One region of the Pseudotabrizicola sp. 4114 genome, then DNA from elsewhere that is predicted to be linked to it. Evidence: riboswitches for the same ligand, from Rfam matches in the RefSeq annotation. Region 1 holds a riboswitch; the other holds the start of a gene.
What was found. Region 1 has a riboswitch for thiamine pyrophosphate ahead of thiD (bifunctional hydroxymethylpyrimidine kinase/phosphomethylpyrimidine kinase). Riboswitches for the same ligand answer to the same signal wherever they lie in the genome.
Positions count from the first base shown of each region.

Region 2: it holds a riboswitch for thiamine pyrophosphate, as region 1 does, so the genes downstream of both, thiB (thiamine ABC transporter substrate binding subunit) here and thiD (bifunctional hydroxymethylpyrimidine kinase/phosphomethylpyrimidine kinase) in region 1, are expected to answer to the same signal.

Region 1 covers NZ_JAVDWP010000003.1:285,326-300,791, reverse strand. The annotation lists gene J2X53_RS08895 (ATP-binding cassette domain-containing protein) at 1-241, opposite strand, end outside; gene tenA (thiaminase II) at 238-912, opposite strand; gene J2X53_RS08885 (ABC transporter substrate-binding protein) at 909-1,859, opposite strand; gene J2X53_RS08880 (HesA/MoeB/ThiF family protein) at 1,870-2,823, opposite strand; gene J2X53_RS08875 (thiamine phosphate synthase) at 2,820-3,416, opposite strand; gene J2X53_RS08870 (thiazole synthase) at 3,413-4,174, opposite strand; gene thiS (sulfur carrier protein ThiS) at 4,178-4,375, opposite strand; gene J2X53_RS08860 (FAD-dependent oxidoreductase) at 4,365-5,342, opposite strand; gene thiD (bifunctional hydroxymethylpyrimidine kinase/phosphomethylpyrimidine kinase) at 5,335-6,138, opposite strand; TPP riboswitch at 6,192-6,294, opposite strand; gene pyrC (dihydroorotase) at 6,415-7,458, shown strand; gene J2X53_RS08845 (orotate phosphoribosyltransferase) at 7,570-8,247, shown strand; gene J2X53_RS08840 (replicative DNA helicase) at 8,519-10,018, shown strand; gene alr (alanine racemase) at 10,226-11,275, shown strand; gene J2X53_RS08830 (ABC transporter permease) at 11,272-12,084, shown strand; gene J2X53_RS08825 (ATP-binding cassette domain-containing protein) at 12,081-12,827, shown strand; gene J2X53_RS08820 (hypothetical protein) at 12,837-13,247, shown strand; gene J2X53_RS08815 (DNA repair protein) at 13,385-14,158, shown strand; gene J2X53_RS08810 (paraquat-inducible protein A) at 14,189-14,611, shown strand; gene radA (DNA repair protein RadA) at 14,675-15,466, shown strand, end outside.
Region 2 covers NZ_JAVDWP010000002.1:41,820-57,285, reverse strand. The annotation lists gene J2X53_RS04850 (thiamine/thiamine pyrophosphate ABC transporter permease ThiP) at 1-1,212, opposite strand, end outside; gene thiB (thiamine ABC transporter substrate binding subunit) at 1,188-2,168, opposite strand; TPP riboswitch at 2,206-2,315, opposite strand; gene J2X53_RS04840 (inner membrane-spanning protein YciB) at 2,417-3,037, opposite strand; gene J2X53_RS04835 (DMT family transporter) at 3,038-3,943, opposite strand; gene ftsY (signal recognition particle-docking protein FtsY) at 4,030-5,052, opposite strand; gene J2X53_RS04825 (alkane 1-monooxygenase) at 5,262-6,335, shown strand; gene J2X53_RS04820 (hypothetical protein) at 6,443-6,820, shown strand; gene J2X53_RS04815 (SDR family oxidoreductase) at 6,971-7,804, opposite strand; gene J2X53_RS04810 (hypothetical protein) at 7,872-8,360, opposite strand; gene J2X53_RS04805 (response regulator) at 8,447-9,142, opposite strand; gene J2X53_RS04800 (MarR family transcriptional regulator) at 9,139-9,639, opposite strand; gene J2X53_RS04795 (branched-chain amino acid aminotransferase) at 9,784-10,650, shown strand; gene J2X53_RS04790 (hypothetical protein) at 10,729-10,911, opposite strand; gene J2X53_RS04785 (organic hydroperoxide resistance protein) at 11,029-11,457, opposite strand; gene J2X53_RS04780 (MarR family transcriptional regulator) at 11,564-11,989, shown strand; gene queG (tRNA epoxyqueuosine(34) reductase QueG) at 11,971-13,008, opposite strand; gene J2X53_RS04770 (L,D-transpeptidase family protein) at 13,205-13,699, shown strand; gene J2X53_RS04765 (MarR family transcriptional regulator) at 13,796-14,260, shown strand; gene J2X53_RS04760 (hypothetical protein) at 14,291-14,692, shown strand; gene J2X53_RS04755 (hydantoinase B/oxoprolinase family protein) at 14,778-15,466, shown strand, end outside.

The DNA of each region.
Region 1 (15,466 bases):
GCGGCTCTTGCGCCAGCATGGCCACCCGCCCGGCCAGCGCCAGCCCGTCTGCCGCCGTCAAGGCGCCCTCCAGCCGGTACGGCCCCGGCAACCCGGCAATCAGCCGCGCAATCGTCGATTTGCCCACCCCAGATGGCCCCAAGAGGCAAGACCACTGGCCCGCCGCAAAGCCCAGCGCCAGACCCCGGATCAGGGGCTTGGCCCCGATCCACAGATTGCCTTGCAGCTGTACCCCCGTCATGCGCCGTCCAGCCCCATCTGCCAGAACCCGGCCTCCAGCCGGGTCGCGGTGGCAAAGCGCTGCGTCAGCCGGGCAAAGCGCGGCATCCCGGCCCAGTCCGGTCCCAGCCGGTGCAGCAGCGCGCCGTCGATCAGCGCGCCGACATCGCGGCACAGCGCCTGATACTCCGGCCCGCCATAGGTCTCGATCCAATCCGCATAGGCCCCGCCCCGGCCCGCCAGCCGCGCGCCGATCTCGCCATAGCCCAGCACACAAGGCGCAAGTGCCGCCAACAGGTCGAGAAAATCGCCCGAATACCCCGCCTCCAGCACATAGCGGGTATAGGCGAGGTTGGCGGGTGCTTCCTCGGTCGCCTCCAGCATCGCGGCATCAATACCTGCGTCAGCACAGATCTGCACATGCAGCGGCATCTCAACATGCACCAGCGCCTGCACCGTGGCCGAGGCCGCCTGTAGTTCCGCCAGCGTATCGGCCTTGGCCGCCGCCAGTGCCCAGGCGCGCGCGAAATGGATCAGGAACACATAATCCTGCCGCAAATAGTGCAGGAAGTTCGCGCGCGGCAGATCCCCCCGGCCCAACCCCTCGACAAAGGCGTGATGGGTATAATCCTGCCACGCCGGTGCCGCCGCGCGCCACAGGGCAAAGGCCCGGCCATACTCCGGCCCGCTCATGGCGCAACCTCTGCGGTGACATCAATCGCCAACGCCGAGACCGGCAAGCCGCCGGGCGTCGCCCCCTGCGCGGCCAGAAACGCCTCGAACCTATGGTAGCGCCCCGCATCCATCGCCGCCGGGCGGCTGGCAAAGCGTGGCCAGGTGTCGGCCCAGGCCCGCCGGTTCAACTCGGTGCGCAATTCCGGCGCGGTGGCGGCAAAGATCTCCCACGCGGCTTCCGGCTGGTTCAGGATATACCCGGTCGCCCGCTCCGTCGCCTCCAGAAACCGCGCAATCACCGCCCGGTCCATCGTGTCGGGGTTGGCGACATAGATCAGCTCGTCATAGGCCGGCACGCCCTCTTCCTCGGGGTAAAAGCAGCGGCCTTTCATCCCCTCCAGCTGCAACTGGTGCAGCTCGAAATTCCGATACGCCCCGATCACCGCATCCACCTGCCCCGACATCAGCGCGGGCGAGATCGAAAAGCCGATGTTGATCTGTTCCACATCCGCAGGCTTCAGCCCATGATGCGCCAGCATCGCGTTCAGAATGCCCTCCTGCACCCCGGCCACGGCAAAGCCCACCTTGCCGCCGCGCAGATCGGGGATGGTCTGCACCGGGCCATCGGCCAGCACCACCAGACAGGTCAGCGGTGTGGCAATCAACGTGCCGACCCGGCGCAGCGGCAGGTCATTGTGGCGGCTCAGATGCAGCTGCGGCTGATAGGTGACCGCCAGATCGACCCGCCCCGCCGCCGCCATCCGCGGCGGATCATTCGGGTCCGATGGCGTGAGGATCTCCACCTCCAACCCGGCCTCGGCAAAATACCCCAGCTCTTGTGCTAGAATGACCGGGCCGTGGTCGGGGTTCACGAACCAGTCCAGCATCAGACTGATCCGGTCCTGAGCGGCGGCGGGCGCTGACAGCGACAGGCTGAGCGCAAGGGCGGCGATAAGGGGTCGCATGGGAGTCCTCTCAGTCATGAACGGCCAGCAAGGCAATCTCGCCCGGCCAACGGGTTTGCAGGGTTTGCCCGGCATTGTGGGCGCGCAGGCCGGTGGCACAGGCCAGCACCACACGCCGCCCGTCGGGCGGGGTCAGATCGGGCATCGCCTCGGGCGGGATATGGCGGGCCTGCGGGCTGAACGGCGCGGCCTCGGCGCGCAAATCGATCAGCAGATCATCAGCGCGGATCTGGCTGCGCCCGATGAAGGCCAGCGGCCGCAAAGGCTCAGGCGCGGCGTCAAAGCCAAACCCGCCCATCCGCCAGCCCAGCGCATCCAGACTGATCAGACGGCCCAGCGGCGACGGCTCCAGCCCCAGCAGCACCGCCAGCGCCATCTGCGCCTGCAACGCCCCCACCGCGCCCACCACCGGCCCCATCACCCCCGCCGTGGCACAGGTCGCACCGCGCTCGGGCAGGTCGGGAAAGACCGCGCGCAGGCTGGGGGCCGGGCCACAGCAGCCCGCCACATAGCCCGACAGCGCCAGCGCCGAGGCGGTGATCAGCGGCACACCATTGTCGCGGCAGGCGTCCGACAGCGTCAGACTGGCGGCAAAGGTATCAGCACAATCCAGCACCACATCGACCAAGGCCACCAGCCCCGGCGCATTGGCGGGGTCCAGATACCCCACCAGCGGCGTGACCTGCACCTGCGGGTTCAGCGCGGCCAAAACGGTGGCCGCCGCCCGCGCCTTGGGTTCGCCGATCTGGTCCATCCGGTACAGCGGCTGGCGGTGCAGGTTGTGCTCTGCCACCACATCGCCATCCACCAGCGTGATCTGCCCCACCCCGGCCCCGGTCAGATACTGCAACACCGGCCCCCCCAGCCCCCCGGCCCCCACCACCAGCACATGCGCCCGGGCCAACCGCGCCTGCCCTGCGGCCCCGACCTGCGGCAATACGGTCTGGCGTGCATAGCGGGTCATGCGCAGACCCTCAGCCAGTCGCGCATCCGTGCGTCCGGATCGGGGTGCAGCGTGATGTCGGTGACCGCCGCCACCAGATCCGCCCCCGCCGCGAACGCCCCCGGTGCGCGCTCGACCGACAGGCCGCCGATGGCGCAGAGCGGGATGTCGCCCACCAGCCGTTTCCACTCGGTCACCCGCTCCAGCCCCTGCTGATGCCATTTCATCTGCTTCAGGATTGTCGGGTACACCGGGCCCAGCGCGATGTAATCCGGGGCCAGCGCCAAGGCACGCTCCAGTTCGGCATGATCATGGGTCGAAATCCCCAGCCGCAGCCCAGCGCGGCGGATCGCGGGCAGATCGGCGCTGTCCAGATCCTCTTGCCCCAGATGCAGCCACTCTGCCCCTTCGTCGATCGCCAGCTGCCAGTGGTCATTGATCACCAGCGCCGCGCCATGCTGCCGCGCCAGTGCCACCCCGGCGCGGATCTCGGCGCGCAGCGCCTCGGGCGGGCGGTCCTTGATCCGCAGCTGCACCAGCCCCACGCCCAACGGCAAAGCGCGCTCCAGCCAGGCCAGCGAGTCAAACACCGGATAAAATCGCGCCAAAGTCATAGCCATGCCTTTCCCAGAACGGGGGTGGAGGGCACCGCCATCTCGCGCGGCTCCATCGGGTCCGCCCCCCGCGCCAGCGCCCCCGCCTGCACCGCCAGCCCAAAGGCCCGCGCCATGGCCACCGGATCACCGGCCTGCGCCACCGCCGTGTTCAGGAGTACCGCGTCAAACCCCAGCTCCATCGCATCCGCCGCATGGCTGGGCAGACCCAGCCCTGCATCAATCACCATCGGCACATCGGGAAAGGCCGCGCGCAGCATCTTGAGCCCATAGCGGTTGTTCAGCCCAAGGCCTGAGCCGATGGGCGCGCCCCAGGGCATCAGCACCTGTGCCCCCGCCGCCAGCAAGCGCCCGGCCAGCACCTGATCTTCGGTGGTATAGGGAAACACCTCGAACCCGTCCGCCGCCAGAGTCTCGGTCGCCTCCAGCAGCCCGAACGGATCGGGCTGCAAGGTGTCAGCATGGCCGATCACCTCCAGCTTGATCCAGTTGGTCTCGAACATCTCGCGCGCCATGCGGGCCGTGGTCACCGCCTCCTGCGCGCTGTGGCACCCGGCGGTATTGGGCAGCACATGCACCCCCAGGCTGCGGATGATCTGCCAGAACGCCTGCCCCTTGCCCGCCTCGCGCCGCAGCGACACCGTGGCCACCGAGGCCTTTGAGCCGCGAAACGCCGCCTCCAGAACCGCAGGCGACGGATATTGCGCCGTGCCCAGCATGAGCGGCGTCTCCAGCCTCACCCCGTAAAATCTGCGCATCGCTCAGCCCCCCTGCATCGGGGCCAGCACTTCCAGCCGATCCCCCTCGGTTACCGCCATCGTCGCGCGCGCGGCCTTTGGCACGAACGCGCCGTTCAGTGCTATCGCCACCCGCGCCTCGCCCCAGCCCAGCTCGGCCAGCACCCCGGCCACAGTTGCGCCCTGCACATCACGCACAGCGCCATTCACCTCAATCTTCATGAACAAGATCCCCCTTGATGCCCTTGGTCAGATACTCCACCGCCTGCAACGCCAGCGCCGGGGCCATCAGATAGCCGTGCCGGAACAAGCCGTTCAGCTGCAAAACCCGTCCCCGCACCTGCACACGCGGCACATTGTCGGCAAAAGCCGGGCGCAGATCGGCGCCGGTCTCCAGCACCTCGGCCTCGGCAAAGCGCGGGTCCAGCGCATAGGCGGCACTCAGCAGCTCCAGCATCGACCGCGCCGACACCCCGCGCCGGTCCTCGCTTTCGATCTGCGTGGCCCCCAGCATGAACACGCCACCCGCCCGTGGCACGATGTAGAGTGGGTGGCGCGGATGCAGCAGCCGCACCGGCCGCGACAGCCGGATCTCGGGCGCGCGCAGCACCAGCATCTCGCCGCGCACCCCGCGCAAGCCGGGCAGGCCCGCCGCCATCCCCCGCGCATCAATCACCGGGCCGGTTATGGTGTCCGGCGTGGCCTCAGCCTGGGTGATCCCCACGCCCCGCGCCGCCAGCGCAGCGACCAGACCGCCCAGCGCCGCGCGCGGGTCCAGATGCGCCTCGGCGTCAAAGAACAGCCCCTGCCCCGCGCCGGCCAGATCCGGCTCCAGCTCCGCCAGATCCGCCACCGCCCGGTGCCCCGTGGTCCGGCGGGCAAAGCGCGCAAGTTCCCCCTTGTCGCGCTGCATCGCCACGACCAGCGTGCCGCGCTGCGCAACCTCCGTCACCCCGGCCCAATGCGCTGCGGCCTGCGCGCCGTGCCGGGTGATCACCGGCTCGGCCACAGCCCCCTCGCACCAGGGCGCGAGCATACCGCCCGCCCACCACGAACAGCCATGCGGGCCGGGTGCGCCAGCGCCGTCGATCAGACGCGGGGTCAGTCCAGCCAGACACAGCGCATGCGCCGCCCACAGCCCCGCCACCCCGGCCCCGATCACGGTGACATCGGCCATGCGATCAGCCATTCGCCCACACCGCATGAAAATGATGCACCGGCCCCTGCCCGGTGCCCACGCCCAACCCATCCGCAGCGGCAATCGCGCCCTGCAGATAGCCATGCGCCCGCGCCACCGCCTCGGGCAGCGCCAGACCCCGCGCCAGCCCGGCGGCAATCGCCGCCGACAGGGTGCAGCCGGTGCCATGGGTGTTGCGGGTGACCTGCCGGGGCGCGCTCAGCCGGATGATACCCTCCGCCGTGATCAGCAGATCGACACACTCCGCGCCCGCGCCATGCCCGCCTTTCATCAGCACCGCTTGCGGCCCCAGCGCGCGCAGCGCCTGCCCCTGCTCCCCCATCTCGGCCTCGGACCGGGCCGGGGCACAGCCCAGCAGATCGGCGGCTTCGGGCAGGTTGGGGGTCAGCACCGTGGCCATCGGCAGCAGCAGCGCGCGCAGTGCGGCCAGCGCCTCCTCAGGCAACAGCCGGTCGCCGGATTTCGCCACCATCACCGGATCCAGCACCACCGGCACCGCACAGCCCGACAGCCCTGCCGCCACCGCCGCAATCGCCTCCGCCCCGCCCAGCATCCCCAGCTTGACCGCGCGCACCGCCAGATCGTCAAACACCGCCGCCATCTGCGCCGCAATCATCGCCGGGCTGACAGCCTCGATCCCGCGCACGCTGCGGGTGTTCTGCGCCGTCAGCGCAGTGATCACCGAGGCGCCATAGACGCCCAAAGCCGAAAAGGTCTTCAGATCGGCCTGTATCCCGGCGCCACCCCCGGAATCAGAGCCTGCAATCGTCAACGCGATGGGAACCATGCTCCCCTCCTTGCTTCATCAAAATCGCAAGGAGACGGAGTCCGGGCGCTCTGCGCCCTCGATGCACCGTTCCCTACGCCGGTATGACCCGGATCAGGTTCGATGGGTTGGCTGAACGCCTCTCAGCCCCATGACAGGGCACCCCAACGGTTGTGCCCCAACGCTAGACCGAAGATTTCCGGCTGGCAAGGGGGCAAGAACCGGGTGCACACGCCCCGCCCCGACCGCCGAACTCCCTACTGGAAACCGCGCAGAGTTTGCGGTAACCCGAGCGGCATGACCCATTCCCTCACGCTCCGCCGCCCCGATGACTGGCACCTGCACCTGCGCGACGGCGCGATGTTGCAAGGGGTGCTGCCCGAAACCGCGCGCCACTTTGCCCGCGCCATCATCATGCCCAATCTGGTGCCGCCGGTCGTCACCGGCGCACAGGCCGCCGCCTACCGCGACCGCATCCTCGCAGCCCTGCCTGCGGGTGCGGCGTTCGAGCCGCTGATGACGCTCTATCTGACCGAGACGACCGATGCCGACGATGTGGCCGCCGCCCATGCCTCCGGTCTGGTCAAGGCGGTCAAGCTCTACCCCGCCGGGGCCACCACCAATTCGCACGGTGGTGTGCATGACGTCGATAAAGTCATGCCGGTGCTGGAGAAAATGGCCGAAATCGGCCTGCCGCTCTGCGTGCATGGTGAGGTGACAACGCCCGAGGTCGACATCTTTGACCGCGAGGCCGTGTTCATCGACACCGTGCTCGACCCGCTGCGCCGCCGCCTGCCGGGGTTGCGCGTGGTGATGGAACATATCACCACGCAGGACGGGGTGGATTACGCGCTCTCCGGTGGCCCGGATCTGGCGGCCACGATCACCACGCATCATCTGATCATCAACCGCAACCATATCCTGGTTGGCGGCATCAAGCCGCACTACTACTGCCTGCCGGTCGCCAAGCGCGAGCGTCACCGCCTCGCCCTGCGCGCCGCCGCCACCTCTGGCGCGGGCCGCTTCTTTCTCGGCACCGATTCCGCCCCGCATGTCGATGCGGCCAAGGAACAGGCCTGCGGCTGCGCGGGCTGCTTCACCGCCACCAACACCATGCCGCTGCTCGCGCATGTGTTTGAAGAAGACACCGCCCTCGACCGGCTGGAAGCGTTCACCAGCCTCAGCGGCCCGGCCTTCTACCGCCTGCCCGTCAATGAGGCCCGCCTGCGGCTGGTCAAGCACGACACCCCGCAAACCTGGCCCGAAAAGATCTACACCGAGGCTGGCCCGGTCACCGTCTTCAACCCCGGCTATCCGGTCCATTGGACCGTAGAGGCCTGATTTGCACCTTTCTTCAAATACTCCCGCCGGAGGCGTCGACGGCAGCGGCAGGAGCCTCCGGCGGGAGTATTTGGAAAAGCTGCAATCCCGACGCGTCAAAAGGATGATCCGATGATCCCCACCTCTTTCCCCCCCCGCGAAGAAATCGCCCGCCTGACCGCCCGCGCGCTGCTGGAAATCAAGGCGGTGCATTTCAACGCCGAGACGCCCTTTACCCTCGCCTCCGGCCTGCCCTCGCCGACCTATATCGACTGCCGCAAGCTGATCTCTTACCCGCGCATCCGCGCGATGCTGATGGATTTCATGGCCGTCACCGTAATGCGCGACGCAGGCTTCGAGGCGTTTGACAACATCGCGGGCGGCGAGACCGCAGGCATCCCCTTTGCCGCGCTGGTGGCCGAGCGCCTTGCGCTGCCGATGACCTATGTGCGCAAAAAGCCCAAAGGCTACGGCCGCAACGCCCGCATCGAGGGCGCGATGACCGAGGGCCAGCGCGTGCTTCTGGTCGAGGATCTGACCACCGACGGCGGATCAAAGCTGTCCTTCGTCGATGCCATCCGCGAGACCGGGGCCACCTGCGCCCACACGGCGGTGATCTTTTACTACGGCATCTTTGACGGCACCACCGAACGTCTGGCCGACCACGGCGTCGCCCTCCACCATCTGTGCACCTGGTGGGATGTGCTGGCCGAAGCCCGCGATCAGGCCATCTTTGACGAAGCCACCCTCACCGAGGTCGAGGCATTCCTCAAAGCCCCCCGCGCCTGGCAGGACGCCCGCAAAAGCTGACGCTACGGCACCTGCGCCATTTTCCGCCGGCGCTGTGACGCGCCGGTGGAAAACCCTGTGCACAGCATGTGGACAACCTGTCGCCAGAATCGAAAAGCCCTGCTAGTCTGACCCATCAACCGCTACATCTTGGGGCAGTCCTGTGGCCTGACACGATCTGCGGTCTCCGCCAAGGACCACGCACAGGGTTATACACAGATTTGTCCCGGCTTGCCCCGGCCCGCCCTGACAGTTTAAACCGCATACTTCATCCGGGGGGCAAGGGCAGGACATGAACGAAGTAGCCAAGATCAGAACTGACCTTCCCGCCACCTCGCCCGATGCCGATACCTTGCCGCACAACATCGAGGCCGAGCAGCAGCTTCTGGGTGCGATCCTGACCAACAATGATGTCTATGACCGCATCGCCAGCACCTTGAAATCCGAGCATTTCTACGATCCGGTCCACCAGCGCATTTATGAGAAATCCGCCGCCCGCATCCAGAAGAACGCCCTCGCCAGCCCGGTCACGCTGAAGCCGTTCTTCGAGGATGACGACGGGCTCAAGGAACTCGGCGGCCCGGCCTACCTCGTGCGTCTGGCCGGGGCCGCGATTTCGGCCTATGCCGCCCGCGATTACGCGCAGATGATCTATGACCTCGCCGTGCGCCGCGAGTTGATCGCGCTTGGCAAAGACATCAGCGCCAAGGCGGCCAAGGTCGACATGGCCTCCGAGCCGCGCGAACAGATCGTCGAGGCCGAACAGCGGCTGTACAAACTGGGCGAACAGGGCGTGGCCGAACGCGGCTTTCAATCGTTCCTCAAGGCGGTCACCGATGCGGTGAACGTGGCCAACGCCGCCTATCAGCGCGGCGGCGGCCTTGCCGGCATTTCCACCGGCCTCACCGATCTCGACAAGAAACTCGGCGGCCTGCACGAATCCGACCTGCTGATCCTCGCGGGCCGTCCGTCGATGGGCAAAACCTCGCTCGCCACCAACATCGCCTTCAACATCGCGAAAGCCTACAAGCGCGGCCGCAAACCCGATGGCCATGAGGGTGCTGTCGAAGGCGGCGTCGTCGGCTTCTTCAGCCTCGAGATGAGCGCCGAACAGCTCGCCGCGCGGATTCTCTCCGAGGCGTCTGAGGTGCCCTCCGAACAGATCCGGCGCGGCGACATGACCGAAACCGAGTTCCGCCGTTTTGTCGAGGCTGCCAAACAGCTCGAATCCTGCCCGCTCTACATTGACGACACGCCCGCCCTGCCGATCAGCCAGGTCGCCGCCCGCGCGCGCCGCCTCAAGCGGACCCATGGCCTTGACGTGCTGATGATCGACTACCTGCAGCTTCTCAAAGGCTCGGCCAAAAGCTCCGAAGGCAACCGCGTGCAGGAAGTCTCGGAAATCACCCAAGGGCTGAAAGCCATCGCCAAAGAGCTCAACATCCCGGTCATCGCCCTGTCGCAGCTTTCGCGTCAGGTGGAAAGCCGTGAAGACAAACGCCCGCAACTGTCGGACCTGCGCGAATCCGGCTCGATCGAGCAGGATGCCGATGTGGTGATGTTCGTCTACCGGGATGAGTATTACAAAGAACGCGAAAAGCCCGGCGATCACGAGCTGGAAAAGATGGCCGCCTGGCAGACGGTGATGGAACAGGTCCATGGCAAGGCCGAGGTGATCATCGGCAAACAGCGCCACGGCCCGATCGGCTCGGTCGATCTCAGCTTCGAGGGCCGCTTCACCCGCTTCGGCAACCTCGCCAAACCCTGGCAGGGCGACGGCCCCGGCTACTGATCCGGCCCCACGACCGCGCACGACCCGTTGCATTGCAGCTTTTCCAAATACTCCCGCCGGAGGCTCCGCCCTTCCCGCCACGCCACACCTCAGACCTATCCTGCGGCAGCAGCGGGCGCGGGGGGCTCGATGCCCCCAAGCCCGCCCCTTTCCGCCGAAACCCCGTTTTCCGCTTGACCGTAACCCCTGATCCGACAACAAACCCCCATGACAACAGCGACCCTCTCCATTGATCTTGATGCCATCGCCGCCAACTGGCGCGCGCTGGACCGTGCCTCGTCCTCCGGCGTGCAGACTGCGGCCGTGGTCAAGGCTGACGCCTACGGCCTTGGCATCACCCGCGTCGCCCGCGCACTGGCGCAGGCCGGGGCGCGGCGGTTTTTCGTCGCCGTGTCCGAGGAAGGCGCGGCCCTGCGCCAGGCCCTTGGGCCGGGGCCGCAGATCTGCGTGATGTCGGGCCATATGGCGGGCGACACCGAAATGGTGCACGACCTCGACCTGTGCCCGATGCTGAACAGCATTGATCAGGTCACCCGCCATCTTGAATCGCTGCCCGGCCTGCCGTTCGGCGTGCAGCTCGACACCGGCATGAACCGGCTCGGCATGGAAGAGGCGGAATGGGAGGCGGTGGCCCCCTTCGTGCTGGAGGCCGGGCCGGAACTGATCATGTCGCATCTGGCCTGCGCCGATGAGCCGGATCATGCGCTCAACGAGCTGCAGCTTGCCACCTTTCACGCCATGACCGATGGCACCGGCGTGCCGCGCTCGCTGGCGGCCACGGGCGGCATCCTTTTGGGGCCGAAATACCATTTCGACCTGACCCGCCCCGGCATCGGCCTTTATGGCGGACGGCCCTATGAAGGGGCCTCCCGCGTGGTCGGCCTGTCGCTGCCGGTGATCCAGACCCGGGTGGTGCAAGCCGGGGAATCGGTCGGCTATGCCTGTGGCTGGACCGCCGACGTGCCCAGCATGATCGCCACCGTCTCCGGCGGCTATGCCGACGGTCTGCTGCGCGCGCTGTCCAACAATGCCGTGCTCTGGGATGGCGACACCCCCTGCCCGCTGGTGGGCCGGGTCTCGATGGACCTGATCACGGTTGACATCAGCCATCTGTCCTATGTGCCGCGCAGCCTCGACATTCTCGGCCCGCATCAGACGGTGGACGATCTGGCCGATATCGCCGGCACCATCGGCTATGAGATCCTGACCTCGCTCGGCTCCCGCTATACCCGCCGCTATCAGGAGGGCAGCGCGTGAGCGCAGCCCCGGACCCGCGGCGCCTGGGCCACCTTGGCCTCGCCCTGCGCAGCATCGGGCGGTCTACCCTTGGCGCGCTGGCGGCCATCGGGCGCGTGGTGCTGTTTGCCGCCTCGACCCTTGGCCATCTGGTGCGCCCGCCATTCTACTGGCGCGAATTCGGCGCGCAGGTGCTGCAGATCGGCTGGTACAGCCTGCCCGTCGTCGGCCTGACCGCGCTGTTCACCGGCGGCGCGCTGGCGCTGCAGATCTACTCGGGCGGCGCGCGCTTCAATGCCGAGGCCGTGGTGCCCTCGATCGTTGCCATCGGCATGGTGCGCGAACTTGGGCCCGTGCTGGGCGGGCTGATGGTCGCCGCGCGCGTTGCCTCGTCCATCGCAGCCGAGCTTGGCACGATGAAGGTGACCGAGCAAATCGACGCGCTGACCACCCTGTCGACCAACCCGATGAAATACCTTGTCGTGCCGCGCGTGCTGGCGGCCACCCTTGCGGTGCCGGTGCTGGTCGGCGTCGGCGATGCCATCGGCATCATGGGCGGCTGGCTGGTCGGCGTGACCCGGCTGGACTTCAACTCGGTCACCTACCTCAAGAACACCATCGACTTTCTGGAGGTCTGGGATGTCGGCTCCGGCCTCGTCAAGGGGGCGGCCTTCGGCTTTATCGTGGCGCTTCTGGGCTGCTACCACGGCATGACCTCCGGTCGCGGCGCGCAAGGCGTGGGCAAAGCCACCAAATCCGCCGTCGTCGCCGCATCGGTCCTGATCCTCGCCGCCAATTACCTGCTAACCGAGGTGTTCTTTACCTCATGATCACCCTGTCAGATGTCAGAAAATCCTTTGGACCCAACCACGTATTGCGCGGGGTTAATCTGACGATCCCCACCGCCAAAAGCATGGTGATCATCGGCGGCTCCGGCACCGGCAAATCGGTGTTGCTCAAATCCGTGCTGGGTCTGGTCACGCCTGACAGCGGCACCATCGCGCTGGATGGGCAAGACGTGCGCCGCGCTGAACGTGATGCCTTTCTCGCCCGGTTCGGCATGCTGTTTCAGGGGGGGGCGCTGTTCGACTCGCTCCGGGTCTGGGAAAACGTCGCCTTCCGCCTGATGCGCGGTGCTGCCCGCCGCCCCAAGGATGAGGCCCGCGCCATCGCGCTGGAAAAGCTGCGCCGCGTCGGCCTTGGCCCGCAGGTGGCGGACCTTTACCCCGCCGAGCTGTCGGGCGGCATGCAGAAACGCGTCGGGCTCGCCCGCGCCATCGCCGCCGAGCCCGAGATCATCTTTTTCGACGAGCCCACCACCGGGCTGGACCCGATCATGGCCGGCGTCATCAACGACCTGATCCGCGAGATCGTGGTCGAGATGGGGGCCACTGCCATGACCATCACGCATGACATGTCCTCGGTCCGCGCCATCGCGGATGAGGTGGCAATGCTGCACGAAGGCACCATAAAATGGACCGGCCCCGTCGCGGAAATGGATGATTGCCCGGACCCTTACGTGCAGCAGTTCATCCATGGCCGGGCCACCGGCCCGATCAACGCAATCCGGTAGGCGCGCGCCATGGACCCGCTGTTTCAGGTTGATCTGTCCTTCGTCTTTGAACAGGCCTCGATCTGGCGCACCTTGGTCCAGACCCTGATCCTCATCACCCCGCTTGCCATTGCGCTGTCGGGCTATGCCACATGGCGCATCGGTGACCGCCGGGGGCTGCTGCTGATCGCTGCTGTCGTGCTCTATACGCTCTGGATGCTCTGGCCGCAGCTCCTCGCTCCCGAACTGGTGTTGCCGGGGCGGGTGGTGTCGGTGATCGGCTGGTTCTGGCTGGTCGCTGCCTGGGGGCGGCAGGCCAGATGGCATGAGCCTTTCCTGCTGGCCGCCAACAGCGTTGTGGTCACCTTCCTGATCACACTCATCCTGACCACAGCCGTTGCGCTGATCCGCGATGCCCTCGGCTTTGATGCCCCGCTCTGAGCGCACAAGTTTCCAACGCGGAAACAATGCTCTCTATCCACCTGTTTTTGTTGGCGGCCGTCTCAGGCAAAACCAAAATCATTTGCCACTCACGCAGGCCGTTGCATAGTTAACGCCGCGTCTCAGGGGTGGTGTGAATGTTTGGTGATCGTGCGGGGTTCTGGCCGCTTTTTCTGTCTGTGCTGCAAAATCTGGCGCAGGCCGTGGTGCTGGCCGTAGCTGTCGGCCTCGTCGGGGCCAGCGTCATCGCTGCCATCGGCTGGATGCCCTGGCCACAGATCGCGGTCTCGCTTGGCGGCACCCCGGTTGCACAGGCGGGCATGTGGGCGCAGCTCACGCTGACGCTGCTGGCGCTGCTGTTGCTGATCTACCTGCCCGCGAATGCCCGGATGGCCCGGCTTGAACGCTCGCACCGCAGCTTTGCCATGGGGATCGAGGATGTCGCCCGCGCCTACCGGCTCGCCCATGCCTCCGACCGCGCCGGTGTCTTTGCGCTGTCTGCCGAATTCGACTCGGTCCGCGCCCGGATGGAGCATCTGCGCAACCACCCCGATCTTGGGCATCTGGAACCCGAATTGCTGCAGATGGCGGCGCAGATGAGCCATGAGACCCGCGACCTGGCGCGCGCCTATTCCGACGAAAAGGTCGCCCGCGCCCGCCTGTTCCTGCGCCAGCGTCAGGAAGAGGTGCATGCGCTGACCGACCGTCTCGCCGCGGCCCGCCTCACCTGTGACGAGTTGCGCCGCTGGATGCAGGATGTCGACCGCGAGGAACGCCAGGCGCAAACCCAGCTGCGCCGGCTGGAGGCCGATCTCAAAGAGATTCTCCCCACCCTCGGCTATGATTTCGATATCGAAGACGCGCGCGACGTCAACGTGGTCAGCCTGCCCAAACCGCAGAAAGAGGCTTGACCGCGCGACACAAGACCATGACGACAGGCCATGAAATGGCTCAACCTCAGCTTGCTGATCCTGTTCCCGCTGTCGTGGTTTGCGCCACTGTTGCGCGCGGGCCTGTTGCCGCTGTTCGGGCTGGACGAGATTTCCGTGATCACGGGGCTGCAATCGCTCTGGGCCAGTGATGTGGCACTGGCGCTGGTGGTCACGGTCATGGCGATCGTGGCACCGATGGCCAAGACGCTCGGGCTGGCGCTGATTGATTTCGGGCTGATGTCTTCCCGCGCCCTGCCCGGCCTGCGGCTTCTGGGAAAACTGGCCATGGCCGAGGTCTTCCTGATCGCGCTTTACATCGTCGTGGTCAAAGGCGTCGGGCTGGCCACGGTCGAGGCGGCCTGGGGCCTCTATCTGTTCACGGCCTGCATTCTGCTCAGTCTGTTTCTGTCCCATCGTCCGGACCGGAGCTGACCGGCCACGCTGACCCGGCCCAGCAGGCTTGAAGACCGCCCCGGTTCCGCGCTAGTCAGACGCATGAGCAAATCCTCCTCCAGCTTCACCTGCACCGCCTGCGGCGCCAGTTCCAAGAAATGGCAGGGCCGCTGCGACGCCTGCGGTGCATGGAACACCATCGTTGAGGAGGCCCCGCTTTCCGCTGGCCCCAAATCGCTGGGGCACAAGGGCCGCGCCATCCACCTCACCGACCTTGCCACCGAAGAAGACCCGCCGCCGCGCGCCTCATCGGGCATAGACGAGCTGGACCGCGTGCTTGGCGGCGGGCTGGTGCCCGCCTCTGCCATCCTCGTCGGTGGCGACCCCGGCATCGGCAAATCCACGCTGCTGTTGCAGGCCGCCGCAAGTTTTGCCCGTACCGGCCTGAAAGTCCTGTATATTTCCGGCGAAGAGGCGGCGGCACAGGTCCGCATGCGGGCCCAGCGTCTTGGCCTGCAGGATGCCCCGGTCGGCCTTGGCGCCGAAACCAACCTGCGCGACATCCTGACCACGCTGGATGCCGAACGCCCCGCCCTTGCGATCATCGATTCGATCCAGACCATGTGGCTTGATACGGTCGAGGCCGCCCCCGGTTCGGTGTCTCAGGTCCGCGCCGCAGCACACGAGCTGGTGACCTTCGCCAAAAAGCGCGGCGTGGCGGTCATTCTGGTGGGCCATGTCACCAAGGATGGCCAGATCGCCGGCCCGCGCGTGGTCGAACACATGGTCGACACCGTGCTCTATTTCGAGGGCGAGCGCGGCCATCAGTTCCGCATCCTGCGCGCGGTGAAAAACCGCTTTGGCCCCGCCGATGAAATCGGCGTGTTCGAGATG
Region 2 (15,466 bases), on a different contig from region 1:
CAGCAGCCGGTACACAAACGGCAGCGTCAGCGCCGCATTCACCGCAACCGTGACCGGCAGCGCCAGCCGTGCGGGCGAGACAAAGGGCTGCGCCATCAGAAACAGCCCGACGCCCAGCACCAGCCCCGATGTTGCCAGCGGCAGCGCCGCCGCCGCATCCATCGCGCCCGCGCCACGGCCGCCGCGCGCGACCGCCAGTGCCAGCACCAGCGCCGCCACAACTGTCACCGCCGTCGAGGTCAGCGCCACCAGCACCGACCGCCCCGCCGCCGCCCAGACATGCGCAGGCAACTCGCCCAGTCCCGGCAGCCCGCGCAGCACCACCGCCCCCAGCGGCAGCAGCAGAAACGCCGCCGCCAGCCCGATCGCCAACGCATCGCCCGCCCGCCGCCAGCCCGCTGGCGGGCGCAGCAAGGCCGGACGCCCCAGCCCCGCGCCAAAGGCGGCGGGGGTCACCAGGAGCCAGCCCAGCACCGCGACCACAGCGCAGAGCGCAAACTGAACCGCTGCCAGCAGCGCCGCCCGGCCCAGATCGAACTCAAACCGCACCGCCTGAAAAATCGCCAGCTCTACCGTCGTTGCCCCCGGCCCGCCGCCCAGCGTCAGCGCCACGGCAAAGCTGGTCAGACAGATCACGAAAATGACCAGAAACGCGCCGGGCGCCACGCTGCGCAGCATCGGTCCCTCCAGATGCCGTGCCATCTGTGCCGGGCCAAAGCCCAGCGATTCGGCCAGCCGGAACCGCTCGGACGGAATCGCCTGCCAGCCTTGCAGCAGCATCCGCACCGCCAGCGGCAGGTTCAGGAACACATGCGCCAGCACCACCCCATGCGCGCCATAGACCGAAAACGGCCCGAGCCCGAACAGACCCAGCCCCTGATTGACCACGCCCGCCCGGCCAAACACCGCGACCAGAGCCAGCACGGCCACAATCGTCGGCAGCAAAAACGGCGCGCCCATCAGGGTGATCAGCGCCCCGCGTCCCGCAAAGCTGCGCCGCGCCAGCGCCCGCGCCACCGGCACCGCCAGCGTGACCGACACCAGTGCCGAGACAAAGGCTTGCGCGGCGGTAAACCGCACCGCCGCCCAATCGGCAGGGCCGAGCGCAAACCCGGTCGCCCGCGCCGCCACTGCCAGCAAGGGGGCCAGCACAAACAGCGCCAGCCCCGCCGCCAGATGCGCCGGGATCAGCGCGCCAATGCGGCTTGCCATTCGGCCAAAGCCTCTGCCCGTACCGCCATCGCCTCGTCGGCGCTCATCAGCAGCGAGGTCTCAGGCCGCAGCGATTCGAACCCCTCCGGCAGACCTGCCGCCGGGGTCACCGCCGGATACATCCAGTTGGTGGTCGGGATCACCGACTGGAACGGTTCGGTCAGCATGAAGGCCAGAAACTTATCCGCCAGCTCCGGCTGCTGTGATCCGGCCAGTTTGCCCGCCACCTCGACCTGCAGATAGTGCCCTTCGGCAAACGGCGCCGCCGCCTTGCTGTCATCGTCTTCGGCAATAAGGTGATAGGCCGGGCTGGTGGTGTAGGACAAAACCATATCTGCCTCCCCCTCCAGAAACAGGCCGTAAGCCTCGGACCAGCCGGGCGTGACCGTGACGATGTTGTCGGCCAGGCCGGCCCAGATCTCGCCCGCGCGCGCGCCGTAAGCCGCCTTTACCCACAACAACAGCCCCAGGCCGGGGGTCGAGGATCGCGGATCCTGGATCACGATCTTTACATCGGAAGTCGCCAGCTCTTCGAACGACTTCGGCGGGTCGGGCAGCTTGGCCTTGTCATGGACAAAGGCGAACCAGCCCCAGTCGAACGGCAGGAACAGCGGGTCATCAAAGGCCACCGGCAGCGTGGGGGAAGTCATGCCGTGGGGGGCAAACAGCCCCGTTGCCGCTGCCTGCGCGGTCAGGCTGGTATCCAGCCCCAGCACCACATCGGCGGTGCCGGATGCCCCCTCCAGCTGCACCCGCGCCAGCAGAGCGGCGCCGTCGCTGGCCCCGACAAAGCGCAGATCGCAGCCGCATTCGGCCTCGAACGCGGCCTCTACCGCCGGGCCGGGGCCCCATTCGGTGACAAAGCTGTCATAGGTCAGCACGGTGAGGACAGGCGTCTGTGCTGCCGCCGCAAGGGCGATGCAGGACAGGCCGGTCGCAAGGATCGAAGTCTTCATGTCTTCCTCCAAAGCGACGGAACAGGTCGGGCTTGGAGGTCATCCGTCGCACCTTCCCTCCGCCGGTATGATCCGGGTCAGGTTCAACGGGTCCGCTTTCGCATCTCAGCCCACCAGATCAACCGCTGGGCACCCCGAGGTATCGCCCAGAATACGGTCCTTGCGGGCAGGCGCAAGGCCCAATCACTGCGCCCCGCCCGGCGTGGTGGTGCGCGACCTGAACCTGCAGGATCATGCGTATTCTTGCGCTACTCGCCGTCTTTGCCTGCGGCATCCCCGGGTTCGATCAGAAACCGTTGCAGCGCAAAGATCTGCCACCACAGGAACAGCATCAGCGCCGCCGGCATGGCAAAGGTTTCCAGCTTGACCCAGGTGTCGGTCGACATCGTGCGCCAGATGACTTCATTCGCCAGTGCCAGCGCCACGAACATCGCACAGAGCCTGCGGGTCAGGATCATCCAACCGGTCCGCTGCATCGGAAGCACTTCGCCCATCACAAATTCCAGCCAGCTTTGGCCACGCAGCAGGCCAATGCCCAGAAGTGCTGCCAGACAGCCGTAGACGATGCTGGTCTTCATCTTGAAAAACCGCTCGTCGTTGAACCATGCGGTCAGCCCGCCGAAGAAGATCACCATGAAGGCGGTAAACACCTGCATCCGGCTGATCGTGCCGGTCAGCCACCAAAGCACCGCCATCGCCGCCAGCAGGATCGGCACGAACACCAGCGCCGCGATGATGAAGCCGGAGTATTCGGTGCCCGCGATGGTAAAGGTGTCTTCCTTGATCCTGAGGTAAATCAGGAAAAAGGCGACCGTCGGCCCCAGTTCCAGCACCTGTTTCACGACACCGTTGATCTTGCGCTCTGCCATTTATCCTGCCTGCACCATGATTGCTCCGCCCGCCACGCCCGCCATCAGCAGCGCCCGCACCACGCCGACCTTTTCGCCCAGAATCGCCCAGCCGATCAGCCCGGCAAAGACCGTAGAGGTTTCGCGCAAAGCTGCAACCTCGCCGACCTTGCCCAGCCGTGTCGCCAGCATGACCCCGCCAAAACTGACGAATGCCACCAATGCCCCGATCATCCCGCGCAGCATCAAGGGCCCGGCGGGCGGCAAAGGCCCGCCGATCCCGCGCCACTGCCGGTAGGCCACCAGCAGCGGAAAGTCGATGGCGGTGATCAGGAAGAACCAGGCGAGAAAGGTGAACGGGTCCGGTGTCAGCCGGATGCCCCATGCGTCATAGGTGGTGTAGACCGCCACCAGCAGCCCGCCCGCAAAGGCCCAGGCGAGGCCTGCCCGCAGCGCCGACTGTGCCACCACCCCGCCACGCAGGTTCAGTGCCGCCAGCGCCAGAATCGACCCCGACAGGATCGCCACCCCCAGCCATTGCAGCGCGCCATAGCCTTCGCCCAGAAAGATCGCGGCAAAAGCGAGGGTCGCCAGCGGCCCGGTGCCCCGCACAACCGGATAGACCACGGTGAACGCCGCCCGCTCATAGGCCAGAGCCATGGTCAGCTTGTAGGCAAAATGGATGCCCAGCGCGCCCAGCAGCACCAGCCACTCCACCCCCTGCGGCCATGGCACCAGGAACAGCGCCACCGGGGCGGAAAACACCGCGATCCACAGATCAATCGACCCGCGCGTGACCCAAGGGTCATGCCGCCCCTTTTGCAGCGCGCCAAACACCGCATGCGCAAAGGCCGAGGTCAGCGCAAGGATCAGCGCAAGCCGGACGCCTTCGGGCGTGCCTTCGAGAGAGATAAGCCAGTCTGACATATATGCGCCGTGTGTTCTTGTGGCAGGCCGCCGGGGGTTTCACACCCCCGGACCCCCGTGGGATATTTTTACCAAGATAAAGGATGTCATGCGTCGAGCCCGACGAGGGCGCGGGCGAAATCCTCGGGGTCAAAGGGGGCGAGGTCGTCGATCTGCTCGCCCACGCCAATGGCATGGATCGGCAGGCCGAACTTGTCGGCGAGGCTGACCAGCACGCCGCCCTTGGCGGTACCGTCGAGCTTGGTCATCACCAGACCCGAGACATCGGCGATCTTGCGGAAGATCTCGACCTGCGCGATGGCGTTCTGCCCGGTGGTGGCATCCAGCACCAGAAGCGTGTTGTGGGGTGCGGTCGGATCGACCTTGCGCAGCACCCGTACGATCTTGGCCAGTTCCTCCATCAGATCGGCCCGGTTCTGCAACCGGCCTGCGGTGTCGATCATCAACAGGTCGGCCCCGTCGGCGCGCGCGCGTGTGTAGGCGTCAAAGGCAAGGCTGGCAGGGTCCGAGCCTTCGGGCGCGGTCAACACCGGCACCCCGGCGCGCGTGCCCCAGACCTGCAACTGTTCGACCGCCGCCGCGCGGAAGGTATCGCCCGCCGCGATCACCACCGATTTGCCCGCCGCCTTGAACTGGCTGGCCAGCTTGCCGATCGTGGTGGTCTTGCCCGAACCGTTGACGCCCACCACCAGCACCACCTGCGGTTTGGTGGGGTAAAGCGGCATCGGCCGCGCCACCGGCGTCATGATCCGGGCCACTTCGGTGGCCAAAGCGCGGCGCAGCTCGCTGGCGGAAATCTTCTTGCCAAAGCGGCCCTCGGCGATATTGGCGCTGACCCTTTGCGCGGTATCGACCCCCATATCAGCCTGGATCAGCACATCCTCCAGGCTTTCCAGCATGGCGTCATCCAGCTCGCGCCGGGGCTCATCGGCCTCGGCACCGGGGAACAGGCGTCCGAGCAGGCCGGGCTTTGCCGCCGCCGTCGCGGGGGACGGCGCGGGCGCGGCCTCCCCGCCGTGCGGCGCGTCCGAGACCAGCGCCTCCAGCCCTTCGCCGATCTTGTCCGACGAGCGGAACATCTTGTCGCGCAGCTTTTTGAAGAATGTCATCGGGGCCCCGGTCCTGTGGCACTTTCCCCTCACCTAAGGCCAAACCGCCGCTGAGGGAAGGCTACGCGGGCGCATCCGGCCGGGAAACCCGGCAAACTCACCCCAAAGTGCAGCAAAATTCCCCGGGCGCGTCTCTGCGCCGCCATGTCGCCGCCATGTCGCCCCCGTGTTGCCATGGAAAGACCCAGATCCCGTGATATGGCTGTGCCATGACCAACCGCCCGCTTCCGATGTCTGCCTTTGCCCTTGCCGCGCTGTCGCCGGTAGGGCTGATCGCGCTTGGCGTTTGGGCCGGGGGCGCGTGGCTCTGGGCCGGGTTGCTGTATATGGTGGTGCTGGTGATCCTGCTGGATCAGCTGATCCCTCATGTCGCTGGCAACGCGCCCGAGGGGGCGGAGTTTCCTGCCGCCGATGCGGTGCTGGTCGCTGTGGGTCTGGCGGCGGTTGGTCTGATGCCGCTGGCGGTCTGGGGCATCACGGCGGACCATCTGCGGACCGGCGAAAAGGTGTTGCTGTTCTTTGGCACCAGCACCTTTCTGGGCCACGTTGCCCACCCTGCCGCGCATGAGCTGATCCACCGCTCCGGGCGCGGGCTCTACCGGCTGGGGGTGCTGGTTTATGGGGTGATGCTGTTCGGCCACCACGCCTCGGCGCACCGGCTGGTGCATCACACGGCGGTCGCCACACCGGGTGACCCCAATTCGGCGCGGGCGGGCGAGAGTTTCTGGCGCTTTGCGCCGCGCGCCTGGATCGGCGGCTTCCGCGCCGGTTGGGCGGCAGAAAACGCGCTGCGCGCCCGGCGCAAGGGGGCTGCGGGCGTGCATCCCTATCTGTGGTATCTGGCAATCAGCCTCGGTGGTCTGGTCCTCGCGGCCCTAGTCGGCGGGCCACTGGGGGTGCTGATCTGGCTGCTTATGTCGGCTCATGCACAGATGCAGCAACTGCTGGGTGATTATGTCCAGCACTACGGACTGAGCCGCCAGCGCCTGCCCGATGGCCGTTATGAGCCGGTCGGTCCGCGCCATTCGTGGAACACGCAACAGTGGTTTTCGTCGGCGCTGATGCTGAATGCGAGCCGCCATTCTGATCACCACGCCCACCCCTCGCGCCCCTATCCGGCGCTGCGGCTGAGTGGCGACACCCCGATCCTGCCCTGGCCGCTGCCGCTGGCCTGCGCGCTGGCCATGGTGCCGCGCCTGTGGCGCCGCCGGATGCGCCCGCATCTGGCCCGCTGGCAAAGCGATCACGAACCGGCCGCGCACGGGCAAGATCCCGCCCAGTGACTGCGCTTGTCACTGGCGTTCACATCTGCGGCATGCGACGCTTTGCCCGATCGTGACCGGAGATGCCCGCCATGCGCCGCCTTGCCCGCCAACTTGCCCTTTGCCTCATGCTGCTGCCCACTGCGCTTGCCGCCGCCGAACCGCCGGTGCCGCTGACCGGTGCCGAGTTCGAGGCCTATACCCGCGGCAAGACCCTGACCTTCAGCCAGCGCGGAGAGGTCTACGGGGCCGAGCAATACCTGCCGGGTCGCAAGGTCCGCTGGGCCTTCAAGGGCGATGTCTGCCGCGATGGCAGCTGGTACGAAGAGGCCGGGCTGATCTGTTTCACCTACACCTATGACCCGACCCCGCAATGCTGGAATTTCTGGCGGCAGGACGGGCGGCTAACCGGACTTTTCATCGGCGACGGCTCCGGTTCGGAACTGTCCGAAGTCGCCCAATCCCCCGACCCGCTGGCCTGCGCCGGGCCGGATGTCGGGGTGTAGGCGCTTCACCTGACGCCGCACGCTGACGGCACGGACAGGAGCCTCCGGCGGGAGTATTTTGAAAGCAGCAGTACCAAGCAGCATCTGGCATGGCTGCGTTGCAGAAACGTCTCAGCTGATTTTGTTGTATTATTCAGGCGTTGCCGCGTCTTATTCTGCTGACCGCAGGGCAGCCAGCCCCTCACGATAGGTGGGGTAGAGCAGGCGGACCCCCAGCTCGTGCTTGATCCGGTCGTTGCGCACCCGTTTCGACTCGGAATAGAAACTGCGCGCCATCGGGGTCATGTCGGCCTGATCAAAGGCAATCGCAGGCGGCTCGGGCAGGCCCAGCAAGGCGGCGGCATGCGACAGCACGTCTTCGGGCGGGGCCGGTTCATCATCGCAGACGTTGTAGGCCGCGCCCGGATCGGGCCGGGCGATGCTGGCGGCCAGCACCTGGGCGATATCGTCCACATGGGTCCGGCTGAAGAACTGGCCGGGCTTGATGATCCGCCGGGCGCTGCCGTCGCGCACCTTTTCAAACGGGCCGCGACCGGGGCCATAGATGCCTGCCAGCCGGAAAATGTGCAGCGGCAGGCCGGTTTGCTGCCACTGGCGTTCGGCCAATACCCGCTGCGCTCCGCGTGGGCTGTCGGGGGTCAGCGGCGTGGTCTCATCCACCCAGCCGCCCTGATGGTCGCCATAAACCCCGGTGGTCGACAGATAGCCGACCCACTCCGCCTTTGCCTTTGCAAGTGCGGGCCAGGCCTGCAGGAACGGATCGCCCGCCGCATCCGGCGCGGCGGAGGCAAGGATATGGGTCGCCCGCGCCAATGCCGGGCCAAGGTCGCCGGGCCAGAGCAGCGGCGTGATGCCATCAGCCTGCATCCGTGCGGCCTTGTCCGGGCGCCGGGTGGTGCCGATAACGGTCCAGCCCTGCCGGATCAGCAGGCGGGCAAGGGCATCGGCGCTGTAGCCATGCCCGAGAGAGAGCAGCGTTTTCATGCCCGTTACTATGGCGTGCAGCGCGGCGGCTGCAACCACTTGATTGCAGCCGCCGCCACTGACAGTCTCAGCCCTGTGCTTCCTGGCAGGCGATCGCCGCTTCCAGCGCGCGCAGGCTGTCGGTCAGGTCGATCGACATGATCTCGCCCGCCTCGGTCGACAGGGTCAGGGTCTGTTTCGTCGCCACATCCATCAGGAACTCGGCGCTGTCGAATTCGATGTCCACGCCGGGCAGGCCGTCGATGTGAATGCCCTTGCCCTCACCCTCATAGACCGAGCCGTCTACATCCATCGATACCGGATACATCGCGTCATCCTCGACGCCTTCCCAGCCTTCATTCATCGCCAGAATATAGCCGTAGCCAGTGTCGGGCGCGAAGCCGATGCGCACATCGGACCCATCCTCAAACACCGCATTGATCAGACAGCCATTGCCGATCGTCGGATCCACCAGCACATCCCAGACCCCGACCGTATCATAGGTCATCAGGTCTTGCGCCGTCGCCATGGTGGAGAGCCCGGCGAAGGCGATGGTGGTCGCCAGAGTGATGCTCACAGTTTTCAATTCAGTCCCCTGAAGAAGCCGCAGGTCACGTCATGCGCCCGTCGGTCGGTGACTGAGTATCAGGTCAGCAAAACCTTTCAATCGGGTTGCAGCATATAGCCTTCGCCCCGCACGGTCTGCAGGTAGCGCGGCTGCTTGGGGTCATCCTCGATCTTGCGGCGCAGGCGGGTGATCTGCACATCGACCGCACGTTCTTGCGCTGCATCGTCGCGGCCCAGATCGGCCACCAGTTTCTCGCGGCTGATCGCATGGCCCGGATGCGCCGAGAACAGCCGCATCAGCGCGGCTTCCGTCGCGGTCAGCCGCACCGGATCGGGCCCGCGCCACAGCTCGCCCCGGTCCATGTCATAGCGCACCGGGCCCAGATGCAGCACCTTGGGCACCGACTCCGCCCGCACCACCGGCACCCGGCGCAAAATCGCGTTGATCCGCAGCAGCAGCTCCTTTGGCTCGAACGGCTTGCCAAGGTAGTCATCTGCCCCGGCCTCGAACCCTTCGATCCGGCTGGCGGTCTCGCCGCGCGCGGTCAGCAGCAGGATCGGGGTCTGCATCCGCTGCCGCAGCTCGCGGGTCAGGCTGATGCCATCCTCGCCGGGCATCATCACATCCAGCACGATCATGTCAAATTCCAAGCCGGCCAGCAGTTTGCGGGCCTGCGCGCCATCGCGCGCAACCGTCACCAGAAACCCGTTGCGGATCAGGAACTTCTGCAACAGCCCCCGGATACGCTCGTCATCATCGACAACCAGCAGATGCGCGTCGGTCTGCGTCATGCGCCGCTCTCCTTCAATCCTTGATACTGCCGGCGCAATTCCGGGTCCATCATCGCCTCCAGCACTTGCCGGAACCCGGCCACCGCCTGCGGCCCCGCCGCCCGGTACGCCGCCCGCATTCGGGCGCGCTGCGCATCCGACAGCTCCCGTTCCAGCTCCTGACCCTTTGGCGTCAGATGCAGATGGCGCTCGCGCTTGTCGCGCCGTCCGACCCGTGCCTCGACCAGACCATCCTCTACCAGCGTGCGCAACACCCGGTTCAGCGATTGCTTGGTCACACCCAGAATGGTCAGCAGGTTTGACACCGTGGTGCCCGGACTGCGGTGAATGAAATGGATCGCCCGGTGATGCGCGCGGCCATAATCCATGCCTTCCAGAATGCGGTCAGGATCAGCGGTAAAGCCGCGATAGGCGAAAAACATCGCCTCGATGCCTTTGCGCAGTTGCTCATCTGTCAGAAACAGCAGGCTTTCACCGCTGGGGGTCTGATCTGCCATGGAAAGCCTCCCTGCCTGACGGCGAAGTTACGTCAGCCTTGTTGACTTTCCAAGGGCCAACTGATAGCTCGCCATCGGTTTTGCGCAATATTGTATCCGAAACGGACCAAATCATCGCAACATTGTGAAAAGGCAGGGGGCATCATGGCTGGCTATGACGATCGTGACGGGTTCATCTGGATGGATGGCAAACTGGTAAACTGGCGCGATGCCAATGTCCATGTCCTGACCCATGCCATGCATTATGCCTCTGCGGTGTTCGAGGGCGAACGCTGCTACAACGGCAAGATCTTCAAGAGCCGCGCGCATTCCGAGCGGCTGCGCAAATCCGGTGAACTGCTGGATATGGAGCTGCCGTGGTCGGTCGATGAGATCGAAGCCGCGAAAGACGCGGTGCTGAAAGCCAACAACCTGACTGACGCTTATGTGCGGGCTCTGGCATGGCGCGGCGCGGGTGAAGATATGGGTGTTGCCGCCAAGCGCAACCCGATCCGCATGGCGGTCGCGGTCTGGTCCTGGGGCAATTACTACGGTGACGCCAAATTAAAGGGCGCGAAACTCGACATCGCCAAATGGAAACGCCCGTCGCCCGACACCATCCCCCACGCGGCCAAGGCTGCTGGCCTGTATATGATCTGCACCATGTCGAAACACGCGGCCGAGGCCAAAGGCTGCTCGGACGCGATGATGTTCGACTATCGCGGTTATGTGGCCGAAGCGACCGGGGCCAATATCTTTTTCGTCAAGGATGGCGAGGTTCATACCCCGATTCCCGACGCGATCCTGAACGGTATCACCCGTCAGACCGTGATCGGCATGCTGCAAGGCATGGGCGTCACCGTCAACGAACGCCGGATCGAAGCGTCAGAGCTGGAAAGCTTTGAGCAGTGTTTCCTCACTGGCACCGCCGCCGAGGTTACTCCGGTCGGCCAGATCGGCGACTATAATTTCGAGGTCGGCGCGCTGTGCAAACAGGTCTCGCTGGATTACGAAAAACTGGTCCGCGCCTGATTTTTTGCAGGCCATATCTGGAAAAGGGCGCCTTTGGGCGCCCTTTTTTCATGTGCAGCCGCGTCAGACTTTGCCTGCTCAGGCCGTCCGTCCCCGCGCAATGCGCAGGAATTGCGTCAGGCGTGACGTGCTGACGGGTGCGTGGCTGGTGTGGAAGGCGTCGCGCTTGGGGCGGGCCAACCGCAGGAAATGTGCGGTCTTGCTGCCGGTGCTGGGGGCGCGGGTGTCGGCCAGATGGCGGCCCTTGGGGTCACGGTGCATGCTGTCCTCCAAATCTGTGACGGGCACCCATCATACCGCAGAATCGGCAAAATGCCAAACGCCCGCGCAACGGCGCGGGCGTGGCTCCGGCGTAAACCGGCTCAGGTACAAACCGGATCAGGCCAGTTCGGTTTCGACCTCGATGTTGCCTTTGGTCGCGTTGGAATAGGGGCAGATGAAATGGCCGCGTTCCACGATCTTTTCTGCCACCGCTTTCTCGACGCCCGGCAGCTTGACCACCAGCTTGACCTTCAGCCCAAAGCCGCCGTCGCTGCGCGGGCCGATGCCGACATGCGCGTTGACGGTTGCATCTTCGGGCACCGTGCCCAGCTTTTCACTGCTGGCGGCAAAGCGCATCGCGCCCAGGTAGCAGGCGGCATAGCCGATTGCGAACAGCTCTTCCGGGTTGTGCCCCGCGCCGTTGCCGCCCAGCTCTTTCGGGCTGGTCATCGTGACCGTCAGCTTGCCATCGGTCAGCTTGGCCAGACCGTTGCGGCCGCCGCCGGTGGCCTGTGCTTCGGTCCAGTATTTCGGATCAACAGACATCGGATTTCCTTTCGTTAGCGATTTAATCGTATGCGATAGATATAACCGAGTCGCTTGCTCGCGTCAACCCGCTTGCGATTTAATCGCGCGCGACTATATTGCCCGCATGACACTCGCCCTGCCTGACATGATCTGTTTTGCGCTGTATTCGGCGACCCATGCCATGCAGCATGTCTACAAACCCTTGCTCGATGATCTGGGCCTGACCTATCCGCAATACCTCGTGCTCACCGCACTCTGGACAGAAGACAAACAGACCGTCGGCGCTCTGGGCCGTCAGGTGCAGCTCGAATCGAACACGCTTACCCCGCTGCTGAAACGGCTGGAAGAGCGTGGGCTGATCACCCGCACCCGCAGCGAGACCGACGAGCGGCAGGTCAACATCACCCTGACTGACGCGGGCCGCGCGCTGCAGGCGCGTGCCGCGCATATCCCCGCCTGTGTGCTGGAAAAATCCGGCCTGTCGCTTGACGATCTGACGCAGCTGCGCGACCAGATCACCACGCTGCGCGATCACCTGCGCGCGGGGTAAAGCCGCGCCACCGCCCAGCGCGCGGCATCTGCGACCGTTGGATCATCATCACCGCACAGCCCCTGCGCCACACCCCGCAACGCCGCATCGCCGGAATTGCCAATCGCATACAACACGTTGCGCACAAACCGCCCGCGCCCGATCCGCTTGATCGGGCTGCCAGCAAACCGCGCCCGAAAGGCCGCGTCATCCAAGCCCGCGAGCTCCGCCAACGGCGGCGCGCCATGCCGGGGCGCATAGCCGATGTCGCTTGCAGCCTTGGCAAACTTGTTCCACGGGCAGACCGCCAGACAGTCATCGCAGCCGTAAATCCGGTTGCCCATCAACCCGCGCAGATCCTCATCCACCGGCCCGGAATGCTCGATGGTCAGATAGGAGATGCAGCGCCGCGCATCCAGCTGATAGGGCGCAGGGAAAGCCCCGGTCGGGCAGATCGTGAGGCAAGCGGTGCAAGACCCGCAATGGCTGACCTCTGCCACATCCTTTGCCAGATCGAGCGTGGTGAAAATCGCGCCCAGAAAAAACCAGTTGCCCAGATCACGGCTTAACAGATTGGTATGCTTGCCCTGCCAGCCCAACCCCGCCGCCTCGGCCAAGGGCTTTTCCATCACCGGGGCGGTGTCCACAAACACCTTGATCTCACAAGGGCTTTGGTCAATCAGCCAGCGCCCCAGCCGCTTCAGCCGCCGCTTCACCAGATCGTGGTAATCCTTGCCCTGCGCATAGACCGAGATCACGCCCCGGTCGCGCAGCTCCAGCTGCGGCAGCGGGTTCTCCTCCGGCGCATAGCTTTCGGCCAGCATGATCACCGACCGGGCCTCGGGCCACAGCGCCGTGGGATCACCGCGCCAGGCCATCCGCTCGGCCATCCAGCCCATCTGCCCGTGCCGACCTTGCGCCACAAACTCGGCCAGCCGCGCGGCCACCTGCGGCACGGCACCCGGCGCAGTCACTCGCATTGCCGAAAACCCTTCCTCAAGGGCGCGGGCCTGCAATCGTGATTTCAGATCATCGGTCATAGCGGGCAGCATAGCGCCGCCCGCTGCCAAGGGCCACGCCCCCTGCGCCTTGAACTTCCCGCTCTGCCCTGAAACACTGACCAGCCTGAACCACTGCCCCCAAGCCGGAGCCTGCGCCTTGCGAACCCGTTCCCTCCTCCTGGCCGTCGCTGCACTGGTTGTCCTTGCTGTCGGCGTCTTTGGATATACCAAGGCCATGGCCCGCATCGCCTCTGGCACGCCCCCGGCCTACGTCGCGGCCGAGCAACAGGCCGACAGCATCGCCGTCTCCAAAGCCGACCGCAAACTGTATCTGCTGCGGGGCGAGACTGTGCTGAAAACCTATGACATTTCCATGGGCTCCGCCTGGGATCAGGGCCACAAGCAACGCGAAGGCGACATGCGCACGCCCGAGGGCAGCTATGTGATCGACTGGCGCAACCCCAGCTCTGTCGCCCATCTCAGCCTGCACATCTCTTACCCCGACACCGCCGACAGCGCCGCCGCCGCACAGGCAGGCTACAGCCCCGGTGGCAACATCATGATCCATGGCCTGCCGAATGGCTGGGGCGCCTTTGGCCGCCTGCATACGTTGCTGAACTGGACAGATGGATGCATCGCGGTGACCAATGCCGAGATGCAGGAAATCTGGTCCCTGACCCCGACCGGCACGCCGATCACCATTCATGCGACGTGGCGCCCCCAAGGCTAGGCAATACCGCCTGACCGAGATGATCCGGGTCTGATGGCAGCGCGTCCAAACATGTTGACTAGGAAACCTCTTTGGCCTAGTTTCCTTGTCAACAAAATGGACCATTTCATGCCGTCCGTCTCAAACCTGACCGACCATACCGGCTATCTGATGCGCCTCGTGTCCAATGCCGTCTCACAGGATTTTGCCTGCAAGGTCGCGGCCATAGGCGTCACGGTGGCCGAATGGGCGTTCCTTCGCGTGTTGTTCGATACCGATGGCATCGCCCCGACTGCGCTTGCCGACAAGATGGGCATGACCCGTGGCGCGATCAGCAAACTGGCTGACCGTCTGCTGGCCAAAGGGCTGATCCGGCGCAGCGACAGCCAGACAGACCGGCGCGCGCAGGTGCTGGCGCTGACCACACAGGGGCGGAACATGGTGCCCGACCTCGCCCGTCTCGCGGATGAGAATGACGCTGAAACCTTTGGCCTGCTGACCACAGCCGAGCGGGCGGCGCTTGATCAGATCCTGAAAACGCTGATCGAGCGGCGCAGCCTGACCACCACCGCGCTGGACTGAACCAGCCACACCCGACAGAAGGAGCCCGCCATGGACGCGGACCGGATCACGATCGCCACCACCTGCCTGACCGCAGCCCATGACGGCAGCCTCGGCTTTCCCGAAATCGTGGGAAAGCTGATCGGAGCGGGGTTCGAAGGCTATGCCGTCGATTACCGGCGCAACAGCCAGACGTTTTATCTGCCGGATGGCGATAGTCTGGCGCTCGACATGCCTGCGTCAGAGGGCGGCATTGCCGCCGCCTTTGACGCGGATGCGGTGCAGACCCTGATCCGCTGGGCGCAAGCAAACCCGCCCGATTACAGCTATGCCGGTTTCAGCACGCGGGTCAAAGCCGCAGGCTGTGCAGGGTATCTGGTGTCTTTCTCTGGCCGCCGCGTGGTCTATTTTGGTCGCACCGCCGAAACCCATGTCGAGGTGTTTCCCGGCTGACCAGCGGGGAGGTCGGCGGTGCCGACCCGGTTGACACAGCCCGCCCCATGCCCCACCCAAAGCGGGGCAGCAGGTGGGGGCTTTCATGGGCACGTGGGAATTCTGGATCGACCGGGGCGGCACCTTTACAGACGTGGTGGCCCGCCGCCCGGATGGCGGGCTGACGACCCGCAAGCTCTTGTCCGAAAACCCCGGGCGCTACCCCGATGCCGCCGTGCAGGGCATCCGCGACTGTCTGGGTCTTGGGGCGGAGGAGACCATTCCCGACGGTCTGATCGGGGCCGTCAAGATGGGCACCACCGTCGCCACCAACGCCCTGCTGGAGCGCAAGGGAGAGCGGGTGCTGTTGCTGATCACCGAAGGATTCGCCGACCTGTTGCGGATCGGCACGCAAGCCCGCCCCGACCTGTTCGCCCTGCATATCCAGCGCCCCGACCTGCTGCATGAGGCGGTGGCCGAAGTGCCGGGGCGGCTGGATGCTGACGGGCTGGAACTCACCCCGCTGGACGAGCCGGCGACGCGCGCTGCTTTGAAAGCGGCGCACAAGCAAGGCATCCGCGCGGTGGCGGTGGCGTTGATGCACGGCTACCTCAACCCCGCGCATGAGGCGCGGGTGGGCGAGATTGCCGCCGAGGAAGGGTTCACCCAGATCAGCCTGTCGCATCAGGTCAGCCGTCTGGCCAAGCTGGTGTCGCGCGGCGATACGACGGTGGTCGATGCCTACCTCTCGCCCATCCTGCGCCGCTATGTGGCGCAGGTCGAGGGTGCGCTGGA